One region of the Achromobacter sp. 1014246743 genome, then DNA from elsewhere that is predicted to be linked to it. Evidence: predicted binding sites of a transcription regulator. Region 1 holds the regulator's gene; the other holds the start of a gene.

Region 1 (4,208 bases):
TCGACGCCTTCGCGCAGGGTGTCCACGGTCTGGTCAGCCTGGGCCAGGGCGGCCTCGAGGCTGTCCTTGACCGGCACCAGGCTCTCGGCGAACGACTCGATGCCGAACTTGCGTGCCTTGGACACTTCTTCCTGGGCGCGGCGGCGGACATTCTCGGCCTCGGCGTGGACGCGCAGAAGCTGGTCGTGCTGCTCATTGACGGTAGCCTGGGCCGCGTCCAGCTGGGCGCGCAACTCGTTCAGCTCGGCCTGCGCGGCGTCCTGGGCGGCGGGGGCCGCATCGGCGTTTTCGCCAAAACCGGGCGTCTGGTCTACAGGCTCGTGGGGTGCCGTCATGGGGAATCCTCCAAAAAGAATGGCTTTCGCAGACATGAATGGGGGCCAATACCCCTATTTCAAGCCCGGGAAAGCAAATATTCCCCCTGCCGCCCGCCGATCAGGTCATTTCTTGTGCGGCTGCGTCGGGGCCGTCGCATCGCTGGGGGGAAAGCTCTCTTTCAGGGCGCGATCGACGCGGGGATCATCATCGGGTTCAGGGCTGATCGACACCGGATCGCTGGCCGGAAAGGTCTCGGCCAGGGCTTCGTCCAGATCGTGTTCGACCTGGTCTTCTTCCACCGGGGTGCTGACGCGCCCCTTCTTCTCCAGCTTGCCCGTCTTGGGATCATGGTGCATACGCCCTCTCCTTCAAGTCCGTGGATGCGTAGGCCATCCTCGCAAGTGCCGTTCCACCAGGCTGGCCAACCCTGCGATCCAGGCGGGATCGTCGTTGAGCGCCGGGATGTAACGGAACTGCTTGCCACCGGCCTCGATGAAGGCGTCGCGGCATTCCAGGCTGATCTCTTCCAGGGTTTCCAGACAGTCTGCCACAAATCCCGGACACACCACATCCACCGCGGTCACCCCGGAGGCGGCCAGCGCCTTGAGCGTGGGTTCGGTATACGGCTCGAGCCAACGGGCGGTGCCGAAGCGGCTCTGGAAGGTCACCTCGATCTGCTCGCGCGGCAGCGACAGGCGCTGAGACAGCAGCCGGGCGGTCTCCATGCAATCGCGATAGTACGGATCGCCCAGCTCTATGGAGTAGCGCGGCAGGCCATGAAAGCTCATGACCAGTTTCTGCGGCTGACCGTGCTCAGCCCAATAGGACTCGATGCGGGCGGCCAGGGAATCCAGGTAGGCGGGTTCTTCGTGAAAGCGCTTGATGAAGCGCAATTCGGGCTGGTCGCGCAGGCGTGCGGCGTGGCGCGTGACGGCATCGACCACGGTGGCCGTGGTGCTGGCGGCGTACTGCGGGTATAGGGGCACGGTCAGGATGCGCTCGCAGCCCTTTGCCCGCAGGCGGGATATCGCGTCGGGAATCGACGGATTGCCGTAGCGCATGCCCAGCGCTACCTCCGCGTCGACGCCGGCTGCCGTCAGGGCCGCCTGCACGCCCTCGGCCTGGCGGCGGCTGTACACCATCAGCGGCGAGCCTTCCTTGAGCCAGACACCGGCGTAGCGCGGCTCGAGCTTCTTGGGACGCAGCGTCAGCACCAAGCCATGGAGGATCGGCTTCCAGAGATACCGAGGTATCTCGATGACGCGCGGATCGGACAGGAACTCGCCGAGGTACTTGCGGATGTCTTTCCTGGTGGGGGTATCCGGCGTGCCCAGGTTCACCAGCAGCACGCCTACCCTGCCCGGGGCCCGCGGCGGCGGATCCTCGTTGAAGGGATCGTCCTGCTCGGTTTCGGGCAGGTAGCGTTCAGGCCAGAGATACTTGAACAGGCGAAGAAACACAAAAACTCCCCTTCCTCCGCAAGGAGGATGTCGGTTCGGATGGAACTACTGGTTGTGGCTGAGGGCGTTGGACAGCAGCCGCGCCGTGATGTCCACGATGGGAATGACGCGTTCGTAGGCCATGCGGGTGGGTCCGATCACGCCGAGCGTGCCGACCACCTTGCCGTCCACGCCGTATGGCGCGGTGATGACCGAGACTTCTTCCATCGGCACCAGTTGGGAATCGCCGCCGATGTAGATCTGCACGCCCTGCGCCCGGCTGGACACATCAAGCAGCTGCAGCAGGTCGGTTTTCTTTTCGAACAGCGAGAACATCTTGCGCAGGCGATCCATGTCGGAGGCGATGTCGGTCACGTCCAGCAGCTTGCGTTCGCCGGAAATGACGACGGCGTCGCCGTCTTCCGCAGCCTCGGCGCTGGCCTCGACCGCGGCCTGCATCAGGCGCGAGATATCTTCGCGCAATTGCGCCAGTTCGGTGGACAGGGTGCGTCGCACCGCGTCGAACGACTTGCCCGCGAAGTGGATATTGAAGAAATTGCCGGCTTCGAGCAGTTCGGCTTCGGCGTAGTCGCGCTGCACGAACAGGATGCGGTTCTGGACGTCGCCATCAGGGGTGACGATGATCAGCAGCACGCGCTTGTCGGACAGGCGGATGAATTCGATCTGGCGGAACACCTGGGCCCGCTTGGGCGTGAGCACCACGCCGGCGAACTGGGTCAGGTTAGAGAGCAGCGCCGCCGCGGCGTTGACCGCGCGGGTGGGCTCGGCGGCGGACAGCATGTCGCCCATGTTGTGCGGCTGCAGCTGGTAGGACTGCACCGCAAGCAGGGAATCGACGAACATGCGATAGCCTCGCGGCGTGGACACCCGGCCGGCCGACGTATGCGGACTGTGGATCAGGCCCAGCTCTTCCAGATCCGCCATGACATTGCGGATGGTGGCGGGCGACAGATCGAAAACTTTCGAAAGCGTCCGCGAACCGACTGGTTGCCCATCGGCGATGTAGCGTTCGATCAACGCCTTCAGTAAAGCGCGTGCGCGGTCATCCATAGCGTGTATTTTAGGGAATCTTTTCCAATTAAGGCGATTTTTGTCCCGCCAACCGATATGCGGCCCCATATAATCGACGAACGGGCCACTTGTCGGACCGGTTTCGCCTTCGCTGTCAGGCTTTTCAGATTCGCCTTGCCACCATGCACTTTCCTACCGTCGCGCTGATCGGCAGATACCAGGACACCGGCCTGGACGCCCCGCTAAGAGCGCTTGCGCACGCACTGACGCAGGCCGGTCGGCAGGTGCTGGTCGACACCGACACCGCCCGCAACACGGGCCTGACCGAATATCCGGTCGCCACGCTCGAGCAAATCGGCCAGAGTGCCTCGCTGGCGGTCGTGATGGGCGGCGACGGCACCGTGCTGGGCGCCGCGCGTCACCTGGCGCCCTACGGCGTGCCGCTGGTCGGCATCAACCATGGCCGCCTGGGCTTCATTACCGACATCCCGTTGCAGGACGCGCACGGCGCGCTGGCGCGGGTGCTTGAAGGCAGCTACCAGATGGAAGCGCGCATGCTGCTGGAGGGCAGCGTCTGGCGCGGCAACCAGAAAATGTACTCTGCAACGGCCCTGAACGATGTGGTGCTGAATCGCGCCGGGCGCGGCGGCATGATCGAGGTCCGCGTCGAACTCGATGGCGCCTTCATGTACACGCAGCGTGCCGACGGCCTGATCATCGCCACGCCGACCGGCTCGACCGCCTACGCGCTGTCGGCGAACGGGCCCATCCTGCACCCCGGCATGAACGCCATGGTGCTGGTGCCCGTCGCGCCGCAGACGCTGTCCAACCGCCCCATCGTCATTCCCGACAGCGGCGTCCTGAACATGACGCTCACCGCCATGGGACGCGTCGAGGTCGGCGCCAGCGTGCATTTCGACATGCAGACCTGGTCCGACCTGCAGCCTGGCGACCGCATCGTCGTGCAGCGCGCGCCCTACACCATCAGTTTCGTGCATCCGGAAGGCTACAGCTTCTTTTCCACCCTGCGCCGCAAGCTGCACTGGAACCTGATGCCGCAAGCCACCGATAACGTAGAGTAAATAGCGCCCAGACATGCTGCGCACCCTGCACATCCGCGACTTTGTCATCGTCGAGCAGACCGAAATTCATTTCGGTCCCGGCTTTACCGTCTTCTCCGGCGAAACCGGCGCAGGCAAATCCATTCTTATCGACGCCCTGGCGCTGGCCTTGGGGGAACGCGGCGACGTCAGCGTACTGCGCGAAGGCGCCACGCGCGCCGACATCACCGCCGTGTTCGACACCCCGCGTGCCCTGCATGCCTGGCTGGCCGAACGCGAAATCGACGCCGACGAGGAACTCTCGCTACGCCGGGTGATCGACGCGCAAGGCCGCAGCCGCGCCTACATCAACGGCACC
Region 2 (4,208 bases), on a different contig from region 1:
CCAGGCCATAGGGTGAAATGGCGTCCAGCGTCACGCCCACCACCACCGTGCACACCACGACGGCCACGATGGCCATCATCAGGATCGGCCCGATGTCGTCCATCAGCCGGCGCACGTTCATGGACAGCGCGGTCTCGAACAGCAGTACCGGCAGGAAGACCATCAGGAAGGTCTCGGACGAGATCTCGAAGCGTTCCAGCGAATCCAGGAAATCGCCGATCCAGCTGGGCGCCCAGCCGTGCACGTGCACGATGATGCCCAGCAAGCAGCCGACGATAGCCAGCAGCACCGAATAGGGCAGCTTGAGGCGACCGGCCAGGGGCGGCATGAAGCACACCAGCGTCAACAGGCCGGCCAGGCCGAATACGAGAAAACCTACATCCATGGAAAACGCCGCGTCCCGATCATGAAGCTTGTGAGAAGTTCCACAAGAATAGCGGGTTTTCGTGCAAGTCCTGCCGCGGGCGCCTGCACCACCACGTTTCGTTACGCCATCCCTGCCACCGGGCATGCGCCGAGCCGCGACTTTTTCGGTAAGGTAAGGGCCGTGCAGAACTTTGCAGGAGCCGCACTTGGCACGCGTCCACACCCTGGCCCGGCGCAACGATCCCCCGGCCATGCTTGTCCAATTGACCGATTGCCATCTGTTCGGCGAGCCCGAAACCGTGATGCTGGGCGTCAATACCGACGCCAGCCTGCGCGCGGTGCTGCGCCAGATCGAGGCCGACGGCAAGCATCCCGACCTGCTGCTGGCCACCGGCGACCTGTCCCAGGACGGCGAGCCCGCGGCCTACCGCCGCCTGGCGGCCACCCTCGGCTCGGCCCCGGCGCTGGAAGGCGCGCAGATCCGCTGCCTGCCCGGCAACCACGACCTGCCGGCGGCGATGCGCCAGGAACTGCCCCAATGGTCGGCGCCCGTGACGGACGTGGGCGCCTGGCGGGTGGTGTCGCTGGACACCACCGTGCCGGGTTCGAACGCCGGCCATCTGCCCGACAGCCAGCTGGACTTGCTGGAAGCCGCCCTGGCCGAGGCGCCCGGACGGCACACGCTATTGGCCATGCACCACAACCCGATGCAGATCGACAGCCACTGGCACGACTCGATGATGATCGACAATCCGCAGGCGCTGTTCAAGTTGTTGACGCGCTGGCCGCAGGTGCGCGTGCTGCTGTGGGGCCACGTGCACCACGAATTCGATCGCCGCCGGCACAACCTGCGCATGCTGGCCACCCCATCCACCTGCTTTCAGTTCAGCATCCGCGACGGCAAGCATGTGGTGGACAACCTGGCGCCGGGCTATCGCTGGATCAAGCTCTATCAAGACGGCTCGATGGCCACCGGCGTGCGGCGCGTCCAGGATGCCCTGTGGCATACGGCGCAGGCCGAGCCGGGCAGCGAGCAGGCGGCTTAGCGACCTGGTGCGTTTGGCGCGCGCAATAAAAAACGGGGCACCATATGCGTGGTGCCCCGCAAGCATCCGTCTCATAGGGGAGGGGAAAGAGGAGAAGCCGAGACGGATGACAAGACTGCCAACCAAAGTTTGCGGTCTACGTGAAGTTAGGCGGTGCGCACCTCATTAAGTTTCTGGAATCGCGCGTTATTTCGCGATGAATTTGTATCAATTTATTGACATAGGGAAGGGTTTGGCACGAGCGGCCTGCGCCCCGCCTCGCGGGGTTGCACCCGCAAATGAAAAGGGCTGCACACGGCAGCCCTTTTACGTGGTGCGACGCAAGCATCAGGCGGCGAGGTTGCCGCGCATTTTCTTCAGTGCAGCCGCTTCGATCTGGCGGATGCGTTCGGCGGATACGCCGAATTCCTGGGCCAGTTCGTGCAGCGTGGCGCCGCCGTCGTCTTGCAGCCAGCGGGCTTCGACGATGCGGCGCGAGCGCGCATCCAGCGCTTCGAGGGCACTGGACAGCCCCGTGCTTTGCAGCTGATCGCGTGCGGCGCGTTCCAGCACGCGGGTCGGTTCCTGGCGGCCTTCGTCGGACAGGTACGCGATGGGCGCGTAGCTGTCGTCATCGTCATCCTGGTTTTCCAGCGACATGTCGCGGCCGGACATGCGCACTTCCATTTCGCTGACGTCTTCGCGGCGCACGTTGAGTTCGCGCGCGATGTGGTCGACCTGTTCGGGGTCGAGCGTCTGGCCGTCGGGGCGCATGCTGCGCAGGTTGAAGAACAGCTTGCGCTGGGCCTTGGTGGTGGCCACCTTGACCAGACGCCAGTTGCGAATGATGTATTCGTGGATTTCGGCCTTGATCCAGTGCACGGCGAACGACACCAGGCGCACGCCGCGCTCGGGATCGAAGCGCTTCACGGCCTTCATCAGGCCGACATTGCCTTCCTGGATGAGGTCGGCGTGAGGCAAGCCGTAACCCAGGTACTGGCGAGCTACCGACACCACCAGGCGCAGGTGCGACAGCACCAGTTCGCGCGCGGCGCCCAGGTCTTCCTGGTCGCGCAGGCGACGGCCCAGTTCGGTCTCGCGCTCGGCGGACAGGACCGGCAGGCGGTTGACTGCGGAAATGTACGCGTCGATCGTGCCGAGTGCGCCCGGATTGGCAATGGCCAACGCCAGGGCGTTGCCGGAAGCGGCCAACGAGGTACTGGGTTGTTTCATAGCGGCGGTCTCCGGAGAGCGAAGGGGTAAAAACATGGATTCGATGTTAGCACTCTAGTAAAGGGAGTGCTAATTCGACTATTGCGGCGCGTCAAAGTTTCCTTCTCGCAACGCGTCCCCAATTTAAATTCATAACCGCCCGCCTGCCTGGCCGCCCCAAGGGCGGGCAGCTCCCGCGCGGGGCTCCCCCTACCAGCCCAGGCGTTTGAGGCCCTCGGCGGTGGACTCGCCGTCCGGCCGGACGAACAGGGCGCCGCGGGGGTCCAGGAAGACCTGGTATTTCGCGCCGTCGAAAAGCGGCATGTAGGCCGCGCTGCCGAATTGGACATCGACGAAGGGGAACCAGTTCGGGAAACTTTGCTTGAGCTGGCCCAGGTCCGGCGCGGGCCAGTCGTCCAGCGCGTGCACCGAGCGCGTGGCCGAGGCTTCGCGCGCCGTGTCGCTGTAGCGGCCGGACAGGCGCTCGAGGCGGTACAGCGGCGGCACGCCGGCCATCAGGGCCGGCAGGCGCCAGCGCACGACGCGGGCGTCGATCTGCCACTGGTCGCCGTACAGCACGTATTGCCGGGCGCCCACGCCCGGCGCGGTGGCGCTGACCTGGAACTGGCCATCGGCCTGCTGGCGGGCCTCGATCCGGGCGACCGGCTGGTCGGTGGTCAGCCTGAAGAACTGCACCAGGGACAAGGCCAGCAAGCCGGACACGCCGCCCAGCAGCAACAGCATCAGGCCGAACAGGCGCCGCACCGGGCGGAACTGGAAGGTGCGACGGCCGCGCTCGTCGCGCGGGCCGCCCTTGCCCAGGAGCATGGCGATGCCCGGCAGAAACAGGACGATCGCGGCCAGCAGGATCCAGACGAAGGGAGCGATTCCGTTGATCAAATCAGGCGGTCCTTAACAAGAACGCCGGGACGGGCAGTCTGGTGCACACGGCGCCGACAGCCTGCCCCGGCAGGCTGCCCAGTATAGAAGCGAGACGTCAGGGGGCTGGCTTTCCAAGCCGCTCGACGTGAAACCGGATGTGATCTTCGATGAACGTCGAGATGAAGTAGTAGCCGTGGTCGTAGCCGTCCTGGCGACGCAGGGTCAGGGGCTGGCCCGCAGCGGCGCAGGCGGCTTCGAAAACCTCGGGATACAACTGTTCGGCCAGGAATTGGTCTGCCGTGCCCTGGTCGACCAGGATGCCGCCGGGGAAGGGCTGGCGCAGGCCGCGCATCAACAGGGAAGCGTCATAGGCCGCCCAGTCGTCCGGATTGTCACCCAGGTAGGCGCCGAACGCCTTTTTGCCCCAGGGGCACTGGCTGGGCGCGGCAATCGGCGCGAAGGCCGACACCGAGCGGTACTGGCCCGGGTTGCGCAACGCCAGCACCAGTGCGCCGTGCCCACCCATCGAGTGGCCGAACAGGCCGACCCGCGCGGCGTCGCCTGGCAGGGCACGGGTGATGATGCCGTGCAGTTCCCGCGTGACGTAGCTGTCCATGCGGTAGTGGCCGCGCCAGGGCGCGGTGGTGGCGTCCACATAGAAGCCGGCACCGGTGCCAAGGTCCCAGCTTTCGTCTTCGCCCGGCACGCTGGCGCCGCGCGGAC

The links. The regulator HrcA, encoded in region 1, represses chaperone genes, less so after heat shock. The targets are predictions, from matches to a motif close to TTAGCACTCNNNNNNNNNGAGTGCTAA.
Region 2: rpoH (RNA polymerase sigma factor RpoH) is a predicted target of HrcA. The motif match lies at 2,671-2,697, and genes of this name have one in related genera.

What each region holds. Positions count from the first base shown of each region.
Region 1 is NZ_JCBANA010000001.1:114,689-118,896, reverse strand. Features, by position in the region: gene grpE (nucleotide exchange factor GrpE) at 1-335, opposite strand, end outside; gene AC6LJ2_RS00580 (hypothetical protein) at 441-674, opposite strand; gene hemH (ferrochelatase) at 687-1,778, opposite strand; gene hrcA (heat-inducible transcriptional repressor HrcA) at 1,824-2,828, opposite strand; gene AC6LJ2_RS00565 (NAD kinase) at 2,972-3,871, shown strand; gene recN (DNA repair protein RecN) at 3,885-4,208, shown strand, end outside.
Region 2 is NZ_JCBANA010000015.1:35,469-39,676, forward strand. Features, by position in the region: gene AC6LJ2_RS08680 (cation:proton antiporter) at 1-385, opposite strand, end outside; gene cpdA (3',5'-cyclic-AMP phosphodiesterase) at 573-1,412, shown strand; gene rpoH (RNA polymerase sigma factor RpoH) at 1,740-2,624, opposite strand; gene AC6LJ2_RS08695 (hypothetical protein) at 2,814-3,503, opposite strand; gene fghA (S-formylglutathione hydrolase) at 3,601-4,208, opposite strand, start outside.